Regions from separate parts of the Limosilactobacillus secundus genome, predicted to be linked through region 2. Evidence: predicted binding sites of a transcription regulator. Region 2 holds the regulator's gene; each other region holds the start of a gene.
What was found. The regulator Rex, encoded in region 2, represses fermentation and respiration genes when NADH is low (regulators of the CRP and FNR family bind a similar motif). The targets are predictions, from matches to a motif close to TTGTGAANTANTTCACAA.

Region 1: a site for Rex is predicted at 2,894-2,911, ahead of LMB57_RS02250 (BMC domain-containing protein). Genes of this name have one in related genera too.
Region 3: a site for Rex is predicted at 1,440-1,457, ahead of LMB57_RS03275 (class II fumarate hydratase). Genes of this name have one in related genera too.

What each region holds. Positions count from the first base shown of each region.
Region 1 is NZ_JAJGUA010000024.1:109,587-116,047, forward strand. It holds gene LMB57_RS02235 (propanediol/glycerol family dehydratase medium subunit) at 1-17, opposite strand, end outside; gene LMB57_RS02240 (propanediol/glycerol family dehydratase large subunit) at 35-1,711, opposite strand; gene pduB (propanediol utilization microcompartment protein PduB) at 1,736-2,452, opposite strand; gene LMB57_RS02250 (BMC domain-containing protein) at 2,550-2,831, opposite strand; gene LMB57_RS02255 (helix-turn-helix domain-containing protein) at 3,084-4,163, shown strand; gene eutJ (ethanolamine utilization protein EutJ) at 4,299-5,132, opposite strand; gene LMB57_RS02265 (MIP/aquaporin family protein) at 5,217-5,924, opposite strand; gene LMB57_RS02270 (hypothetical protein) at 6,095-6,461, opposite strand, start outside.
Region 2 is NZ_JAJGUA010000032.1:44,697-51,157, reverse strand. It holds gene LMB57_RS04930 (ketopantoate reductase family protein) at 1-364, shown strand, start outside; gene LMB57_RS04925 (ABC-F family ATP-binding cassette domain-containing protein) at 395-2,332, opposite strand; gene LMB57_RS04920 (redox-sensing transcriptional repressor Rex) at 2,572-3,216, shown strand; gene groES (co-chaperone GroES) at 3,451-3,735, shown strand; gene groL (chaperonin GroEL) at 3,827-5,455, shown strand; gene LMB57_RS04905 (APC family permease) at 5,950-6,461, shown strand, end outside.
Region 3 is NZ_JAJGUA010000026.1:130,935-137,395, forward strand. It holds gene LMB57_RS03275 (class II fumarate hydratase) at 13-1,401, opposite strand; gene LMB57_RS03280 (malolactic enzyme) at 1,696-3,324, opposite strand; gene LMB57_RS03285 (LysR family transcriptional regulator) at 3,461-4,345, shown strand; gene LMB57_RS03290 (peptidylprolyl isomerase) at 4,514-5,107, opposite strand; gene LMB57_RS03295 (zinc-dependent alcohol dehydrogenase family protein) at 5,180-6,226, opposite strand; gene LMB57_RS03300 (plasmid pRiA4b ORF-3 family protein) at 6,277-6,461, opposite strand, start outside.

The DNA of each region.
Region 1 (6,461 bases), on a different contig from region 2:
TCATCAATATCAGCCATAACAGACTACCTCCTCTCTAAAGTTCCAAGTGTTCTGGATCAAGAGCGAATGGTAAGTCTTTAATCCGATCCCATTCTTCCTTGTCTTCATATAGACGATATCCAGTACCTGGACCTTGATAATCATTCCCGTCATTTACAGCAGAAGTGATATTCCAATCTTTATCAAAGATAGAGGAAGTTTGAAGGTAATCTCCAACAACCTTTTGCTTTTGAAGGTTCAAAATTGCTTCAGCGACATCCTTAAATCCGTGGTTGTACAATGCCTTAATAATGTCAATAGCAGTAATTCCACGATCCATCATATCCTGAGCAGCCTTCATATCTGCAACCATGTCACGCTTTGGCATGTCATCATGAGTGTTAGCATAAGTTGCTGCTTCAACTTCTTCATCAGTAATCTTTGGTAATCCCAGGTCTTCAAATACAGCTTGAAGGGCTTTAGCAGCTTTGTTACGAGCTTTAATAATGGTTTCTTCTTTAACAGGATGAATACCATAATATTGACCTAAGTCACGTTCCATAACATACATATCATCGTAGTCCATAGCATCAGTGTTTGAACCAGCGAAGGTATTATCGTAGTTAGGAGTTGAGGAGTAACCAGAATTGATGTAGTCAGTACCGGCAATAAATTGACCAATAAACCGTTCAGTCCGACGCATATCGGAGTGTGAATATGCTTGGTCACAACCAGAAGCACATTCGATATCGCACATCATACATAATAAGTTTTCACCGAGAACTTCACGAATACCATTAGGAACAGCACCAGGAATTTCAATACAACTTACTGCACCATTTTGAAGTCCTTGGACACCTGAAGCCTTAGTAAGTAAAATACAACGAGCTTCAAGGTAAAGCATTGACTTACCTTCTGGGTAACCCATCAGAACTTCTGAACCGGCACCTGAAGTAAAACGCATCTTCAAGCCACGTGATGCATAACATGATGCTAAGAATCCTTTAGACCATGGAGTATCGTCACCATCGGTAAATACACGGTCAGTACCGTAAACTGAAATAGTTTCAGCATATGCAGTAAAACCACGCATACCTAATTGCAATTCAGTAGCTTCTTCAACAGAACATTGTGTCAATACACCAGGACGACCTGTTTGTGCACCAATTAAAATTGAAATAGCATTGAACGGTGCATAACGTGCCACTGCTGTTGTGGTTTCTTGTTCTGGAAATCCCCGAAGAGCAGCATCTGCAGCATCTGCAGCAATTTGAACTGGGTTATCAACAGTGTTAGTAACGTGACATTGGTTATCAGGTTTACGACGTGGACGCATCTTCTTGATAGCCATAATCATTTCACCAAAATCAAGCTTACTGATGATCTCTTCAGCTTTAGCAGGAGTCAAAGCTGATGTAATTTCAATAATTTCATCACGAGATACATTGGGATCAACGAGCATCCGTGCAATCTTAGTAGAATCCATATTCATAACTTTTTCAACGTTGTCAATATTGATTCCATACTTAGCAATGTATAAGTCAATCAAGTCAAAATCTTCAAGCTTTTTACCATCCATCTCTACGATCTTGCCATTTTCAACTTTTACACTAGGCTTAGGGTCATTAGGCCCCATCATTGCAACGAAACCTTCTTCTGGCCATTCTTTAACAAATGTATCTTGATGAATTGGGCGTTTTTCTAGTTCTTCAAATCGTTTTTGACGTTTCATAATAAAGTAGTCCTCCTTTTAGATCTACTTAATGTATGATGGGAAATCATTAACTGGTTCTTCACCAAACTGTGACAATAATTTTAATCCTACTTCACGTCCAGCCATAACAGCTTGACGAACTGCCCCTGAGTCACCGGTAATAGTTAGGCAACCTTCGTTAGAGAAGCTTGTACCATGGCTTGGTGAAGTAAAGTTAAGCGGTTCAACACCAGCAGTCTTTAAAGCCTTATCTCCCATTACAACACCGATTCCAGAAGGACAACCACAAATCAACCCAAATGCTTTTCCTTCAACTGCACCTAATCCAAGATGTGCAGCCCCTGCAGCACGAGCCGTAAATTGCAACTCAAGGTGACCTGCTTTGGCGTTATAAACATCACCAAATGTACGATGAAGATTATCAAGTGCAACCCGAATAGCTTGGCGTGCATCTGCCGGATCATCACCACCAATGATAATTAAACATCCATGGCCTCCTCCACCTTTAGTATCACGTGGCCATTCAACATCAATACATTCCATGTTAGTAGCCTTAATTCCTTCATCCATTGCCATAATTTGTGGACCAGCACCAGTACGATCACTTAAAATACCTAAAGTCTTGTACTGTTTTGTAACATGTAATTTATCTAATAGTTGTTGATCGACTCTCGGAATTACCATTCCAATTGTATCTCCAATTTCACTAGCACCAACAAACTCTGGAACAGTACTAGTAGAATTCAGAAAATCATTCATTATTTTTCCTCCTGACTATAAAAGCTCTTAACAATAAAGCTCTTAATACAGATTCCTGTACCTAGCCGTCTGTATAAGGGCTTTAATTTTTTATAAATTATTCTCCATGATGTGGTAAGAGCTTATCAACTTCAGACTGAGGACGAGGAATTACGTAACTTGAAACAACTTCTCCAATGTTTTCGGCAGCTTGTACTCCGGCGTCAACAGAAGCCTTAACAGCTCCAACATCTCCACGAACCATTACTGTTACTAATCCATGACCGATCTTTTCTTGACCAATTAATTTAACATTAGCAGCTTTTACCATTGCGTCAGCAGCTTCAATTGAAGCTACGAGTCCTTCGGTTTCAATTAAACCAAGTGCTTCTTGTCCCATAAGAATGCCTCCTAAGTATAAAAACAAATAGCGATAATAAGAAATCGCTTACAATTCGGTACATGTTAATTTTATAACATGGGATTTATGATATATTATCTTAAAAAATGTATGATACTTAAAAAGAACAATAATTTATTATTATGTATCACAAAATTTACAGGAAAGCGTTTTTATGTGTAAATGTATGCTAATATATAGAGGTAAATAGCAACAATCCTTCAAAAATGGTAAAAAGCAGGCGAAATTAAAATGTACGAATATTCTTCAAAATTCTTAAATGACATTCAAAAAGTAACAAAAACATTTCAAGAAATAACTAATAATAATATAATTTTCACAAGCATTACCGGAGCAATTGTTGATTGTAATACCCTTCTTTTTGATCCAAATATTTCACTTGAACATTTACGAAAACTTGATTTTAAAAATTACTTTGTTTTCCCATTAGTTATAAGCTCATCTTTAAGTGGTTTTTTCGTTCTTGATGAATCACACATAGAATCAGACGTTATTGATTTATGTAGCAAATATATTGAAATTTCTTGCAAAAAGTTTATTGACAGTTCTAATGACCGTATAACTGTTCTTGCTCCATTTGAGGCTCCTAAGCTAAGTTCACTAATCAAAGTTCTTAATGGGATACTGAATATTTCTGAAGACGGTTCAATAGCTAACGTCGCTAATTCTCCTATTCTCAACAACAGAAATGATGGTGCTCTAAGTGATATTGAGAAAAATATAACCATGGCGCTTAAATATATTAATTCTAATTTAGAAAAATCACTTACTTTAGAAAATGTTTCTCAGAGGATTTATCTTTCACCATCATACTTAAGTCGAATCTTTAAAAATTACTTTAATGACAATTTCATTAACTATATAAATCTACAAAAGATTGCACTTGCTCAAGAAAAATTAATTTTTTCAAATACACCGATTAATAAATTGGCTCATCAAGTTGGTTTCTCACAGACAAGTTACTTTACTAAAATTTTCAAGCAAAAAGTAGGAATGACACCATCAAAGTATCGAAAATATAATTCTGCAATAAAGAAAATCTATACTATTCCAAGAGATTTACAATGGCGCTCAAATAAATCCGTTTACGAAATTTCAAAAGATTTTTTCAGTAAAAATGATATTTCCTTTAAGGCCCGTGATTTAAATGGATATCCATATATTTATTCAATAAATGATCTGAATGATATTAGTAATAAAGCAGGCTGGGTTTACACAGTAGATTGTTCTCAACCTATTATTCCAGCTAGTGAAATTAATGTATTTGATCGTTCAGTAATTCAATGGATTTATACTGAAAAAATTATTTAAAATTAAAAGAGTAGGCCTAAACTCGTTTGCGAGTTTTTAGGCCTACTCCTGCGAGGATATAAACATCTACTGCGATTTGGCAGTTTACACTTAAAACTGTAAAGAGGTTGAGGTATGCCCAGCCTCTTATTTATTTTAATTATCAAACATTGCAATTCCTAATGGCGTTACAAATTGAGGATAAAGTGGTTTATAAACTTTACGTTTTAAATCTTTACTAAAAGTTTTTGTGAATTCAGTAAAATTAGTTGCACCTCCTACAACTATAACTGGATCAATAATTTCGGCTCCCATATTCTGAACAATTGCTGCCATCTTTTCAACCACAGGTTTAACAACAGCATATACTTCGGATTCTTTCTCCTTATTACGCTTTAATTTTTCTGCTTCATCATTTTTTATTTTATATCTTCCTCCAAGAACAAGCGTCATATGAAATCCGCCCGTTGCCTCATCAATAACGTGAATAAGTTTATTGTCTTTAAAAATGCTGATCCCAGTTGTTCCTCCTCCAATATCTACGACTGTACCATTAGACAATCTTAAGAATTTTGCAGCGGCTGTCGGTTCATCTTCAACACCTGTACAAAGCAGACCTGTCTCTTCGATAACATTGGCAACCACTTTGGCACTCCTCTCTCCTGTCTTCGGTGGGATAGCACCACATGCCGTTTTAAGTTCACGTCCTAATACTTTTTCAGCCTTTTCTTTTAAGCGTCTTAAAATATTAACTGATTCTATGAAATTAACTACAATACCATCCTGAACTGCATGATCATATTCATATGCTCCGTATACAATCTTATCTTTAGAATCTAGCACTGTTAAGACAATTGAAGAAGTCCCTAAATCCACGCCGACCTTTAGCTTTTCATCACTCGTAACTTCACGTAAGGGTTTATCTCCATTAACAATCTCGGCAAACTTTGTTAATTGTTCATTACTACTTTTAAAAAATTCTTTTCTCATCAATTTTCTCCTACAAGGTATTTCATATTTTATTTAAACTAAATAAAGAGGCTATATTAATTAGCCTCCCTTTTTCTGGATTTACTAAACTAGCGCCGTTTGTAAAGCACACGCAAGAAGGCCTCCAACAATTGGGCCACACATTGGAACCCATGCGTACCACCATTCTGAAGCTCCCTTATTAGGAATTGGCAAAATGGTATACGCTAACCGTGGTGACCAATCACGGGCTGGATTCAAGGCAAAGCCAGTTGTTGTTCCAAGACATGTACCAACAACTGCAATAACCATTCCTACAATAAATGGCTTTAATCCTTGAGTAAAGTTACCAAGATTTAAGAGCACGAAAATAAATGCAAAGGTCGCAATCACTTCTGAGAGAAAGCTAAAAATTGGGCTATTTATTGCTGGACGAGTGGCAAAAATACCAACATTATTTCCTTCTTCTTCATTTGGAGTCGCTTTAAATTGTGGATAAAATTGAATAATTACTAATACTGCACCAACAAATGCACCTAAAAATTGGCCTAATAGGTAAGGGATAACATTACTCCATGGGAATAATCCAAATACTGCAAAGGGAATTGTCACAGCAGGATTCAAGTGTCCTAGTGAACCAAGAAATCCAGCTACATAAACTCCCATTGTAACTGCTAGCCCCCATGAAATACAGATAAACCACCAGCCGCTCTGTTTCCCATAAGTTTTATTTAAACTATTACCAGCACAACATCCTGCTCCTAATAGGATCAAAACCATGGTGCCAAAAAATTCGCCAATAAATCCATGCATGTTTAAACACCAACCTTTTTATATCATTCCCGAATTGTATGCGCTTTCTACATATAATAATGCTAACACACTAATTATGTATTTTATTGTCTTTATTGTGTTAACTGTTCAACAACGGCAATATTTTACAAGTTAATACGCAAAAAAATCATGTTCCTGACTAGAAATTATTAGTTTTTCTTCAAAATGAAACCTAATATCAAGAAAACAATCACCAGAAAAATCCCGCAGTAAATATATCTTTGTGGATGTCCTTTTACATGCCCGTATCGATAGTCATTATTGTAACGTTGCATCGCTCCTATTATTAATCCACTAATTCCATTTATCACTGGACTAAGAGCAAAGTAAGCTGCCACTATGCTTATTTCAGTATTACTAAAGTTAAAAATAATAAAAAGTACTCCACTCACCACTGTTGAAATTATTGTTGCAAGGTTAATTCCAACTAACAGTTCATAGATAATACTGTTATTAGCATGAACCTTAATAAGTATCCTAGGGATCTCTTGCCAACTTCTCGCAATAAAGAAAAGA
Region 2 (6,461 bases):
TAATACGATCTGCACGCTTTTTGAGATTCAAATGGGGCAATTTATTGATTATGATGGTGCAGAAAAGCTTGGTAAGCAGCTAATTAATGAAGCATTCGATGTTGCAGAACGGGCTGGCATCCAGCTCTTAAGTACCCGTGAAGAGGAGTGGCAAACAATAAAGTATGTCAGTGAAGTTACCAATCCGCTTCATTACCCATCAATGTACCAAGATATGAGTAAAAATCGACCAACAGAAGTCGATTACATTAATGGGTACATTTATGACCTAGGTAAGAAGTATAACTATGAGGCATCAACTCATGACTTTTTACGTAATTTGGTTCATCTGGCAGAGAATACGCGTAAATTTCGACAAAACTAAAAGAAGAAGCGGAAAGGTCCGCTTCTTCTTTTAGTTTTCTTGATCAAATTCTTCCAGTTTTTCTGCTGCTTCTGTCCATGCAAGTTCAACTTCTTCAGATTTAGCTGACAGTTCATCAAGTTTTTTCTGGAGATCGGTTAATTTTCCAATATCCGTAGCAATCTCTGGCTGGCTCATTTGTTCTTGAATTGCAGTTTGCTTTTTTTCTAATTCTGCCATCTGTTGTTCAAGCTCATCAACTTGTCGCTGGATTTTGCGCCGAGCACGCTGCTGTTCTTTGCTTTGCTGATAAGATTGCTTGCCAGCTGGTGCTTTAGCAGTATTGTTGGGATTAGGTGAAGTGGTTTCAGGTGAACTTTCTTTTTCCTTAGCAATTAGGTAGTCATCATAATTGCCTTCGTAATGTTTAATTCCATCATGTTCCATTGCTAAGATATCGGTTGCAACCTGATTAATAAAGTAACGGTCGTGAGAAATAAAGAGAACAGTTCCGCTAAATTCGTTAATTGCATTTTCAAGAACTTCGCGACTATCAATATCTAAGTGGTTAGTAGGTTCATCAAGGATAAGAAAATTAATCGGTTTAAATGAGAGTTTAGTTAACTCCAATCGTGCCTTTTCACCACCAGATAGGTCATGAACGACTTTATAAACATCATCACCAACGAATAAGAAACTACCTAATAATGAACGAATATCTTTTTCAGGTACTTCTGGATGGTCATCCCATACTTCTTCTAAAACTGTTTTATTTGGATGTAATTGTTGCTGTTCCTGGTCGTAGTAACCGATATCGAGGTTAGCACCGAGTTTAATTGTTCCACTAATTAACGGAATTTTATGGAGAATAGATTTAAGTAAAGTTGACTTTCCGATTCCATTTGGTCCGATAATCCCAACGCGCTGTGGCTTGCGGACATTAAATGAAAGCGGCCCAGCAAGGATCTGTTCATCGTAGCCAACTTTTGCCTGCTCTACATCAAGAACTTCATTTCCACTATCTTTTTCAGAATGGAATTGGAAATGAATTGATTTATCATCAGTTTCTGGACGCTCAAGCCGCTCCATTTTTTCTAATTGCTTTCGTCGCGCCTGAGCACGTTTAGTTGTTGAAGCGCGAACAATATTTCGATTAACAAAGTCTTCTAACTTGGCAATCTTTTTTTGTTGTTGGTCATAGTGTTTCCACTCTGCTTGTAATCGTTCTTGCTTGTGTTTAACAAATTGCGTGTAGTTACCAGTATAGTGGGTGAGCGTTTTATTATCGAGATCATAAACATCGCTGACAACCCGATCTAAGAAGTAACGGTCGTGAGAGACGATAAGCAATGCGCCTTGATAACTTTTAAGATAATCTTCTAACCATGAAAGAACGTTCATGTCAAGGTGGTTAGTCGGTTCATCTAGAATCAAAAGTCCAGGTGCTTGCAGAAGAATCTTTGCTAAGGCGAGTTTAGTTTTTTGCCCTCCTGAAAGGGAATTAATTGGCGTATCATAACTATCTTCGCCAAAGCCAAATCCATGTAAAATTCCCCGCATCCGTGATTCGTATTCAAAACCACCCTGCTTTTTAAAGGCAGTTTGTAAATTATCGTATGTTGAAAGAATTTGTTGATAATTACTAGCGGCACTGTCGAGGTCGGCTAGTTGCTGTTCAAGATCATGAATTTGTGTTTCCAGTTTGTGGAGAGGAGCAAAAACGGTATCTAATTCAGTCCAAATGCTATTTTGACTATCGAGTCCTTGATTCTGAGCCAAATAACCAATTGTCAAATCTTTAACCTTCGTAATTGTTCCTTCATCTGGTTCGGTGATTCCAGCGATCATTTTTAACAAGGTCGTCTTACCAGCACCGTTACGCCCAACAAGCGCAGTACGGCCATGCTCTTGGATTTGCATGTTCATATTGTGAAATAAAACGTCCGCGCCAAATCGACGCACAACGTCATTTGTCTGTAAAAGTAACATATTGAAACCTCATTTAATTCGTTATTTAATATGGTTTTATTTTAGCAGATTTTTAATTTTAAATAAAAAGTTGAAAATATTTTTGTATTTTAGTTCACAAAAAAGGGTTTAATTGCTAGAATATACTCAGACTTAAATTTCACAAAGTAAAGATTAGTAACATTATCCTTATCAAAAACTTAGTAATTAGTTGGCAAACTAGGTTGAGAAGGGCTTATTTTAGGAGGAACAAAAGTAGAATGGCTAATAAAAAGATTCCACGCGCGACTGCGAAACGGTTGCCAATATATTTCCGGTATTTAAATGTATTGAAAGACGCAAACAAGCAACGGGTATCATCAACTGAACTTTCGGAGGCTGTGCAAGTTGATTCGGCAACGATTCGTCGTGACTTTTCATATTTTGGTGAATTAGGTAAGCGGGGATACGGTTATGACGTTGAAAGTCTATTAAAGTTTTTTAAAGGAATCTTGCACCAAGACTCATTAGTTAGTGTTGCCTTAGTCGGGGTTGGTAGTTTGGGAAGTGCCTTGTTAAACTTTAACTTCCACCAAGATACCAACTTACGGATCAGTGCGGCATTTGATACTAAACCAGAATATGCTAATACAGTCAAAAGTGGTATTCCAATTTACCCATCCGAGGATATGGTCAAGCAATTAAAAGAGCAACAGATTGACGTTGTTATTCTAACCGTTCCTGGAATCAAGGCCCAACATGTTGCAGACCAATTAGTTGAAGCTGGTGTGAAGGGAATTCTTAACTTTACTCCTGTTCGTTTATCTGTGCCTAAAAATGTTCAAGTTCAAAACATTGACTTAACAAACGAACTTCAAACATTGATTTACTTCATTAAAAATTATACTGAAGATTCAATTGAATAAATTAAGAGAGCATTGGTTTGATGAAAGCGTTCAACCAATGCTTTTTGTTTACTAAATTATTAATAAAAGTCATGGATTGTAGGTAGGATCCCTTAAGTTTTAAAAAATGGTCAAAAAAAGTCAAAGTGTTTTTGTTGCATTTTGAAGAGAACATGTTATATTTAAACATGTGATTAGCACTTGATGAACTTGAGTGCTAAAAATAAAATTTATTAACAAGATGGAGGGATTAACGTGTTAAAACCATTAGGAGATCGCGTTGTTCTAAAAGCTGAAACTGAAGAAGAAAAGACAGTTGGTGGAATTGTCCTTGCTTCCAATGTGAAGGAAAAGCCAACTACTGGAAAGGTTATTGCCGTTGGAGAAGGTCGTACTTTGGAAAACGGACAAAAGCTTGCTCCAGCTGTTAAGGAAGGCGATCGCGTATTATTTGATAAGTACGCAGGCAATGAAGTAGAATACGACGGTGAAAAGTTCTTAGTTGTTCATGCTAAAGACTTAGTAGCAATCGTTGAATAGTTAAATAAGCGAATTAAGAGCAGGAGACAGAAAGAATAAAATTCCTTCACCGTCTCTTTTAAATAAAGAATTTAATTTTGAGGTGACATAAATGGCAAAAGAAATTAAGTTTTCTGAAGATGCACGGAGCGCTATGCTCAGTGGTGTTGATAAATTAGCTGATACTGTTAAGACAACGATGGGTCCAAAGGGACGGAATGTTGTTTTGGAACAAAGCTATGGCACACCAACTATTACTAATGATGGTGTAACTATTGCTAAGAGCATTGAACTTGAAAACCAATTTGAAAATATGGGTGCAAAGTTAGTAGCCGAAGTTGCTTCAAAGACTAACGATATTGCCGGTGATGGTACTACAACTGCTACTGTTTTAACTCAAGCAATTGTTAATGCTGGTATGAAGAACGTTACCTCTGGTGCAAATCCAGTTGGTATTCGTCGTGGTATTGACAAGGCTACTGAAGTTGCTGTTGAAGCTTTGAAGAAGATGTCACACGATGTAAAGACAAAGGATGATATTGAACAAATTGCTTCTATTTCAGCCGCTAATCCAGAAGTTGGTAAGTTAATTGCTGATGCAATGGAAAAGGTTGGCCATGATGGTGTAATTACTATCGAAGATTCTCGTGGAGTTGACACTAGTGTTGACGTTGTTGAAGGAATGAGCTTTGACCGTGGTTACATGTCACAATACATGGTAACTGATAACGACAAGATGGAAGCAGACCTTGATAACCCATATATTTTGATTACTGACAAGAAGATTAGTAACATCCAAGACATTTTGCCATTACTTCAATCAGTTGTTCAAGAAGGCCGTGCTCTCTTGATCATTGCGGATGACATTACTGGTGAAGCATTACCAACCCTTGTATTGAACAAGATTCGTGGTACCTTTAATGTTGTTGCTGTTAAGGCTCCAGGCTTTGGTGACCGTCGTAAGGCTCAACTTCAAGATATTGCTGTTTTGACTGGGGGTACTGTTATTTCTGATGACCTTGGGATGAGTCTTAAGGACGCTACTGTTGATCAATTAGGTCAAGCCAACAAGGTTACAGTTACAAAGGATACTACTACTATCGTTGATGGTGCTGGTTCAAAGGAAGCTATCCAAGAACGTGTTGACCAAATTAAGCAAGAAATTGCTAAGTCAACTTCCGACTTTGACAAGGAAAAGCTTCAAGAACGTCTTGCAAAGCTTTCAGGTGGGGTTGCCGTTGTTAAGGTTGGTGCCGCAACTGAAACTGAATTGAAGGAAAAGAAGTACCGGATTGAAGATGCCTTGAACGCTACTCGTGCTGCTGTTCAAGAAGGATTTGTTCCTGGTGGTGGAACTGCTTTAATTAACGTAATTCCTGCTCTTGACAAGATTGAAGCCGATGGTGATGAATTAACTGGTATCAATATTGTTAAGGCTGCCCTTGAAGCACCAGTTCGTCAAATTGCTGAAAACGCTGGTGTTGAAGGCTCTGTTATTGTTAATGAATTAAAGAACGAAAAAGAAGGTATTGGTTACAACGCTGCAGATGGCAAGTTTGAAGATATGATCAAGGCTGGTATTGTTGACCCAACAATGGTTACCCGTTCTGCTCTTCAAAACGCTGCTTCTGTATCAGCATTGCTTCTTACTACTGAAGCAGTTGTTGCTGATAAGCCAGATCCAAATGCTAATAATCAAGGCCCTGCTGCTCCACAAGGCGGCATGGGCGGTATGATGTAATATCACCTGAATAAAATTTAATTTTGTGGGCAGAAAAGATTCTAATGTTTGATTTTCAAATATTAGGATCTTTTTTTTGTTAGAGAAAAATCAATGACGAAAAAATAAGCTATCGAATTGTTAAGCATCTCCCGTTTATACAGTAGAACAAGCAGGTAAGTATGTTCAAAAATACCGATTTGATCGCCCAGAAGAATTAGCTATGAAGAACAAGTGGGGCTGTTTTACCTTTTAACTTGGTTAATGATAAACAACATTAAGTTACCTTTATTATTGATGCTGATATCTTTAAGAATGAGGGGTTAATAGGTTGTCACTCAAACGATAATACTGCCACTGTAATTCTAGTCATAAAAGATTTGCTTCAAATAATAAAGCAGAATAGTAATCCAGTTAAGGCGATTCAACTATAAAGTTAATCTAAAAATCTTAAATTGTGGTAAAGTAAATTAGTATTAATTTTTAACCAAACTATAACTGAAAGGAACTAAGAAATGGAAAAAATGAAGTTCCAGAAGATAACGCTATTTTCTGGTGTAATGCTTGCCTTAAATTCCTTAATTGGTTCAGGATGGTTGTTTGGTGCCGGAACTGCTGCAAAGGTTGCGGGACCAGCTGCTATTTTGTCATGGATCTTGGGAGCAATAATCATTATTAGTATTGCCCTTACTTATGTTGAATTAGGCGCAATGTTTCCAGAAAGTGGAGGAATGAGTCGTTACGCTCAGTATAGCCACGGTCCGTTTTTAGGCTTTATTGCTGCATGGGCAAATTGGATTTCATTAATCACTTTAGTCCCAATGGAAGCAGTAGCCTCAGTTCAATATATGAGTTCGTGGCCGTGGGCATGGGCGAATTGGACCCACCACTTTATGAAAAACGGTAATATTACGACTCCGGGATTGTTAGTTGTATTTGGCTTCATGCTTGTTTTTACTTTGATCAATTTCTGGTCGGTAAAATTGATGACTCGCTTTACTAATTTAATATCAATTTTTAAAATTTT
Region 3 (6,461 bases), on a different contig from region 2:
TTAACTCAATTCTTATTTATCCCGATCAACGTTGGTCATCTTAAGCATGTCCATCCATTCATCGTATTGTTTTTCTGTAAGCTTACCGGACTTCAAAGCAGCTTCTTTTAATGTGCTACCAGCTTTATCAGCAGCTTGAGCAATCTTAGCACTGTCATGGTAACCAATGTGTGGTGATAAGGCAGTAACAGTCATTAATGAATTATCAACTAATTCTTCCATCCGCTTTTCATTAACTGTCATTCCATGGATCATCTTGTCAGCAAATCCGGTAATTGTTCCAGTTAATAAGTCAGCTGATTCGAGGAATGCATCGATCAATACTGGCTTGTAAACATTCATTTCGAAGTTACCTTGTGATGAAGCCATTGTTACTACTGTATCGTTACCAAATACCCGTAAAGCAGCCATTGTTACAGCTTCTGCTTGAGTTGGGTTAACCTTTCCTGGCATGATTGATGAACCTGGTTCGTTAGCTGGGATATTTAATTCACCATAACCCGCACGAGGACCAGAAGCCAAGAAACGAATATCTTGAGCAAGCTTGAACATGTCGGCTGCTAATGTCTTCAAAGCACCGTGAACAACATCCAAACCAGAGTGGTTAGCTAAACCGTAGAACTTGTTTGAATCAGCAGTTAAGTTTAAGCCGTAAACTTCGCTAAGCTTTTCAGCAATCTTTTCAGGCATTCCTTCTGCAGCATTCAAACCAGTACCAACAGCAGTACCACCAATTGCCAATTCATCTAATGTTGGTTCCAAGGTCTTGATGTAATCAAGATCATGTTCTAAGGAAGCGATGTAACCAGAAAGTTCTTGACCAAATGTCAATGGAACAGCATCTTGTAAGTGAGTACGTCCAACCTTAACAGTCTTCATGTACTTCTCTTCCTTAACCTTTAATTCATCAATTAAGTGTTGAACAGCTGGCTTCAACTTATCAAGCGCTTCTAAAGCAACCACATTCATAGCAGTTGGGAATGTATCGTTTGAACTTTGACCCTTGTTAACATCATCATTTGGCAAGATTTCAATGTCAGGGTTAATTTCATGAGCTTTGTGCGCAACAACTTCATTGGTGTTCATGTTAGTTTGGGTACCAGAACCAGTTTGGTAAACCTTTAATGGGAAGTCCTTCCGCAATTCTTCATCACTTAATGCGAGTAATTCATCAATCGCTTTAACGATTAAGTTACCCTTTTCTTCAGAGATAGCATTAGTTTCCATATTAGCTTGAGCCGCTGCCTTTTTAATGTTCAATAAAGCACGGATGATTGCTAATGGCATGTATTGACCGGTTGGGAAGTTATTCCGACTCCGTTCTGTTTGTGGTCCCCATAATGCTTCAGCAGGGATTTTAACGGGGCCTAACGTATCTTCTTCAGTACGGTATTCTGACATTTCAAAAACCTCCAATATATTAATTGAGCAATTTTATCTTGTGAAATGTTACACATCATTTACACATATATCCTACCTTGTAAGTAAAGCTATAGTCAAATCTTTAATTTTCAATAAATTTCACTTATAACTATTGCCTTACCAACTGTTATAATAGCTTTTTCCAATCACGTTTGCAAAAGTTTCACAAACTTATACACAAAAAAACACCTAAGATTTTTTAATTTCTTAGATGTTTTTCTATCCTTGTCTAATAATATGGTTTTATTATTCACAAAGCTAAAAGCTATCTTATTAATATTGTGGCTTCCAAATTTTCTCTTCTACCGCTTTCTTTGCATCGGTAATTCCATCGCTTGCTAAGCCTTGAGCGATTGCAGATTCGGCTACTCGTTCACCTACTCGCTTAGAAAATTCTGTTAACTTAGAAACAGGAGGTAATACAGCTGCACCTGGCTTTTCAGGATCAACTAAGCCACTCAAAGCATGAGCTGCTGCAGCTAACATATTATCATTTAACACTTTAGCTTCAGCAGCCAAGGCCCCAAAACCAACTCCAGGATAAATTAACGCATTGTTAGCTTGCCCGATTTGATAAACAGTTCCATTATACTCGATATCTTTAACTGGAATTCCAGTCGCAATTAACGCCCTTCCATCAGTCCATTTGAGAAGGTCGGCCGCTTTTGCTTCTGCTAACTTAGTTGGGTTAGAGAGTGGGAAAATAACTGGCCGTGAAGTATGAGCTGCCATTTCCTTTACCACCGCTTCATCAAAACTTCCTGGTTGAGTGGACGTCCCAATCATTACTGTTGGATGAACGGCCTTAACGACGGCAAGCAAATTAGTTAATTCATCAGCATTAGCAAATTCGCTCCGTTGACGGGTAAATGGTTTTTGTTTTGGCGTTAAACCTGGCGTATCGTCGAATAATAACCCTTGTTTGTCAACAAGGTAGAAGTGTTTCTTTGCTTCTTCAGGTGTAAGACCTTGACGGATCAATTCGTCATAAAGCATCTTAGCGATTCCCATTCCAGCGGTACCAGCACCGAATGTTAAGAATATTTGATCCGTTAACTTTTCTTTTGAGATATTCATGGCCCCTAGCACACCAGCTAAGGCAATAATTCCGGTTCCTTGAATATCATCGTTAAAGGTTAAAATTTTATTCTGGTACTTATCAAGAATCCGCGCAGCCGTTCCCCGACCAAAATCTTCAAAGTGTAATAAACTCTTAGGGAATAATTCTTCAACTGCATCAACAAACTTATCGATAAAGTCAAAGTATTCTTGACCCTCAACGCGCTTAATTCGATTTCCTAGGTAATTAGCGGACTTCAACAATTTTTCATTATTAGTCCCAGCATCGATAGAAACCGGGAGAACTTGGGATGGATCAATCCCAGCCGCTGCTGTGTAAACCATTAATTTCCCAACAGAAATGTCAACCCCATTTACACCCCAGTCACCAATACCAAGGATTCCTTCAGCATCTGTAACAACGATGAGGCGAATATCACGACCATCGGCGGCATCAGCAAGTTCTTCTTTAATTAAGCCAGGATGCTCAATGCTCAAATATGCAGCATCTTGGGGCTTAATGTAACGTTCATTATATTGCTCAATCGCCTCAGCAATTACGGGATCATACACAATTGGCATAAACTCCGCAATATGTTTTTCCATCAAGTAGAAAAAAAGAGTGCGGTTAGTATTGAATACTTCCATCAATAGGTGCCGTTGTTCAATCCGTGAGTCCTTAGATTGATATAACCGATAGATTTCGGCTGCCTGTTCCTCAATCGTTCTTACACAAGATGGTAACAAGCCTAATAAACCATACTTTTTTCGTTCTTCGATTGTAAAAGCAGTTCCCTTATTCTTAAAGGGATCATTTAATATTTGCATTCCTTTGCGCAACATTATCGCCTATCCTTTACCTTTTATCTGTTTCAACATTCTTAGAGTAATTCCAGTGCTAGTTTATAGTCAAATGTATGCTATGATATAAATAAAATTGATAGTACCCATTATAATCACTGGTAGAAAGGTATCTATTATGAAATTAAACGATCTAAAATATTATCAAGCACTAGTAAAATATAAAAATTTTTCGCAAGTTGCAGCCAAATTTAATGTCAGTCAACCTACAATTACAATGGCTATCCAGCGACTAGAAAAAGACTTTGGCACATCATTTTTCATTCGTGATCATGTCCATAAGCAATTACATATTACGCCGACTGGTAAGCAATTCGCCGTCCACATTGAGATTATCTTAAATGAATTAAGGGTTGCTCGCCAAGAAATCAACCAAGCTGAATCATCCAGTATTCGCTTTGGATTGCCACCCATCATCGGCAATTACTACTTTCCGCCATTGACCCCGCTATTAATGCGAGAAGGCCTTTTAAGCCACTTAGAAACTTCTGAGCACGGTTCTAAGGAAATTCTCAAGATGCTTAAACACGGCAACCTTGATTTGGCATTACTGGGGTCTCTTAACCCCCTAAAAGAAGTGGGGCTAAAAACTACTGAGCTGGCTGAGTATCCCTTCAAGGTTATCGTTAGTAAGCGTCATCCCCTTGCCGTTAAAAAGGAGATTGATTTTGCTACGCTTAAAAATGAACGCTTTATTGTTCCTGACACTGAATTCTTTCACGAGCAAGCTTTTAAGCAAATTTGCCATTTGGCTCATTTTCGTCCCCAAGTCATCTATCGAACCGCTGATATTCATGTTATCAAAACCATGGTTGCAGAAAATCTTGGAATTGCTTATTTAACAGGTTTGGCTATTACACCAGAAGATAACATCCATTCCATAAATGTTACTAGCCCGCTAAAACAATCATTCCGTCTTTCAGCTGTGACCCGTTCAACTGAACTATTAACAGCACCCAAGCAAAAACTATGGGATCTCTTAACTGCAAAAAAGGAGCTGTGATATAAGTTAGGTCACTTCCATAAAATACGAACAGCGCAGTACAACAATGGCCTTCAGCGTCCGGCAAAGTCAAACGTTGAAGGCCTATTGTTGCTTGCGGGGGCTCCCAGAGGCTAGCTTCGCGTCGAAAAACGAAGTCACGAGTGACTTCTGTCTCGCTCCCTTTTATTACTTCTCTTTTTCAATCTTAATTGTTTTAATAATAACGTCTTTTTCAGGCTTATCCATCGCATCCCGCTTAACTTTGCTGATCTTTTCGACAACATCCATCCCGGATAATACTTGGCCAAATACTGTGTGATGGAAGTCAAGCCACGGTGTACCACCATGTTTTTCATAATACTCAATAATCTCTTGTGGATACCCAACGGCCTTCATTTGTGCAATCATATTTTCTGGAACATGTTCATTAGTGACAATAAAAAATTGACTGCCATTTGTATTTGGACCAGCATTAGCCATTGAAAGAGCACCCGTGAAGTTAAATAATTCTTCAGAGAACTCGTCTTCAAATGGATGACCATAAATACTTTCACCACCACGTCCAGTTCCCGTTGGGTCGCCACCTTGAATCATAAAATCTGGAATAACCCGGTGAAAAATCACATCGTCATAATAATTTTTCTCTGCTAATTTAACAAAGTTTTCAACCGTTTTAGGTGCGTATTTTGGAAAAAGTTGGGCCGTAATTGTTCCCATTGTAGTTTCAATTACTGCTTTTGGTCCTTTAACTTCATCCAATGCTAATTGGGGATATTTCATAAAAAAGCCTCCTCTTTTCTCTTCTAAACCTCTCTAACTATCTTAGCAGGAATGAAAAGGAAAAGACAATCATTAGTCCTCGCTAACACGTAATACACAAGCTCCTTTAATATCACCACGTTTAACATAGCGCAATGCCTCGTCAGCTTTTGCTAGCGGATATTCGTGTACTTCAGGATGAATGTTGAGACGATCGGCTAATGTTAAGAATTCTTCCCCGTCACGGCGGGTATTACTCTCAACGCTCGTTAATGTCTTTTCGTGGAATATTTCTTTTTGGTAATTCATTGTTGGAATATCAGTCATATGAATACCAGCTAATGCTAAAGTCCCACCTGGAACTAGACTAGCTAAGGCCGGTAATACCATATCACCAACTGGCGCAAAAATGATTGACGAGTCTAAAGGCACTGGCGCTGGGTCATAGGAACCCTGAACAGAAGCACACCCTAAGTCTAGGGCGAATTTCTTTGCATCCTCACCACGAGTAAAGACATGAACTTCAATCCCTTGTGCAAGTGCAATCTGGGCCGTAATGTGCGCTGAGCCACCGAAACCATATAACCCTAAGCGGCCACCAGCGGGAACATTGGCTCGCTCAAAAGCCCGATAACCAATAATCCCTGCACATAATAATGGAGCTGCCTCTAGAGAATCAAACTTTTCCGGAAGCCGATATGCAAATCCTTCTGGAACCGTGACGTATTCTGCATAACCGCCATCATGATCCCAACCGGTATAAAGTGAGTGGGGACAGAGGTTTTCGTGACCCGATCGACAAAACTTGCATACCCCACAAGCATGCCGGAACCATGGTATCCCAATTCGCTCACCAAGCTTAAATCGTTGTGTTTCTGATCCAAAGCCGACAACTTTACCAACAATCTCATGACCAGGAGTAACGTGTTCATGGTGAACAGGCAAGTCTCCTTCTGTCACATGTAAATCTGTATGACATACCCCACACGTTAATACCTTAACAAGGACTTCACCCCGTTTAGGAGTTGGCACAGGCTTTTCGGTAAATTCGATTGGTGATTTTTTACCATCAATCGGCCCAGGAGTTGTGACTGCCCAGGCCTTCATTGTTCTCGGAATAGCATTTTCGCGTTTTTCCATCCTTAAAGACCTCGATTAAATATAAATTTCATTCTCTATTGTAGTGCTTTTTATTCATAAGAGTGACGTATTTTTTCAATTTGACGAGACCATTGATTCTTAAATTTTGAAATGTTTAATGGAGCATTAATAACCGGATCATCCTTTGCCGCTTGACTCAGTCCTTCTACTCCTCCGATATCATCCAAGATTCCAGTTCCAAACCCGCCGACAATTTTGGGACTGGTATGAGCTG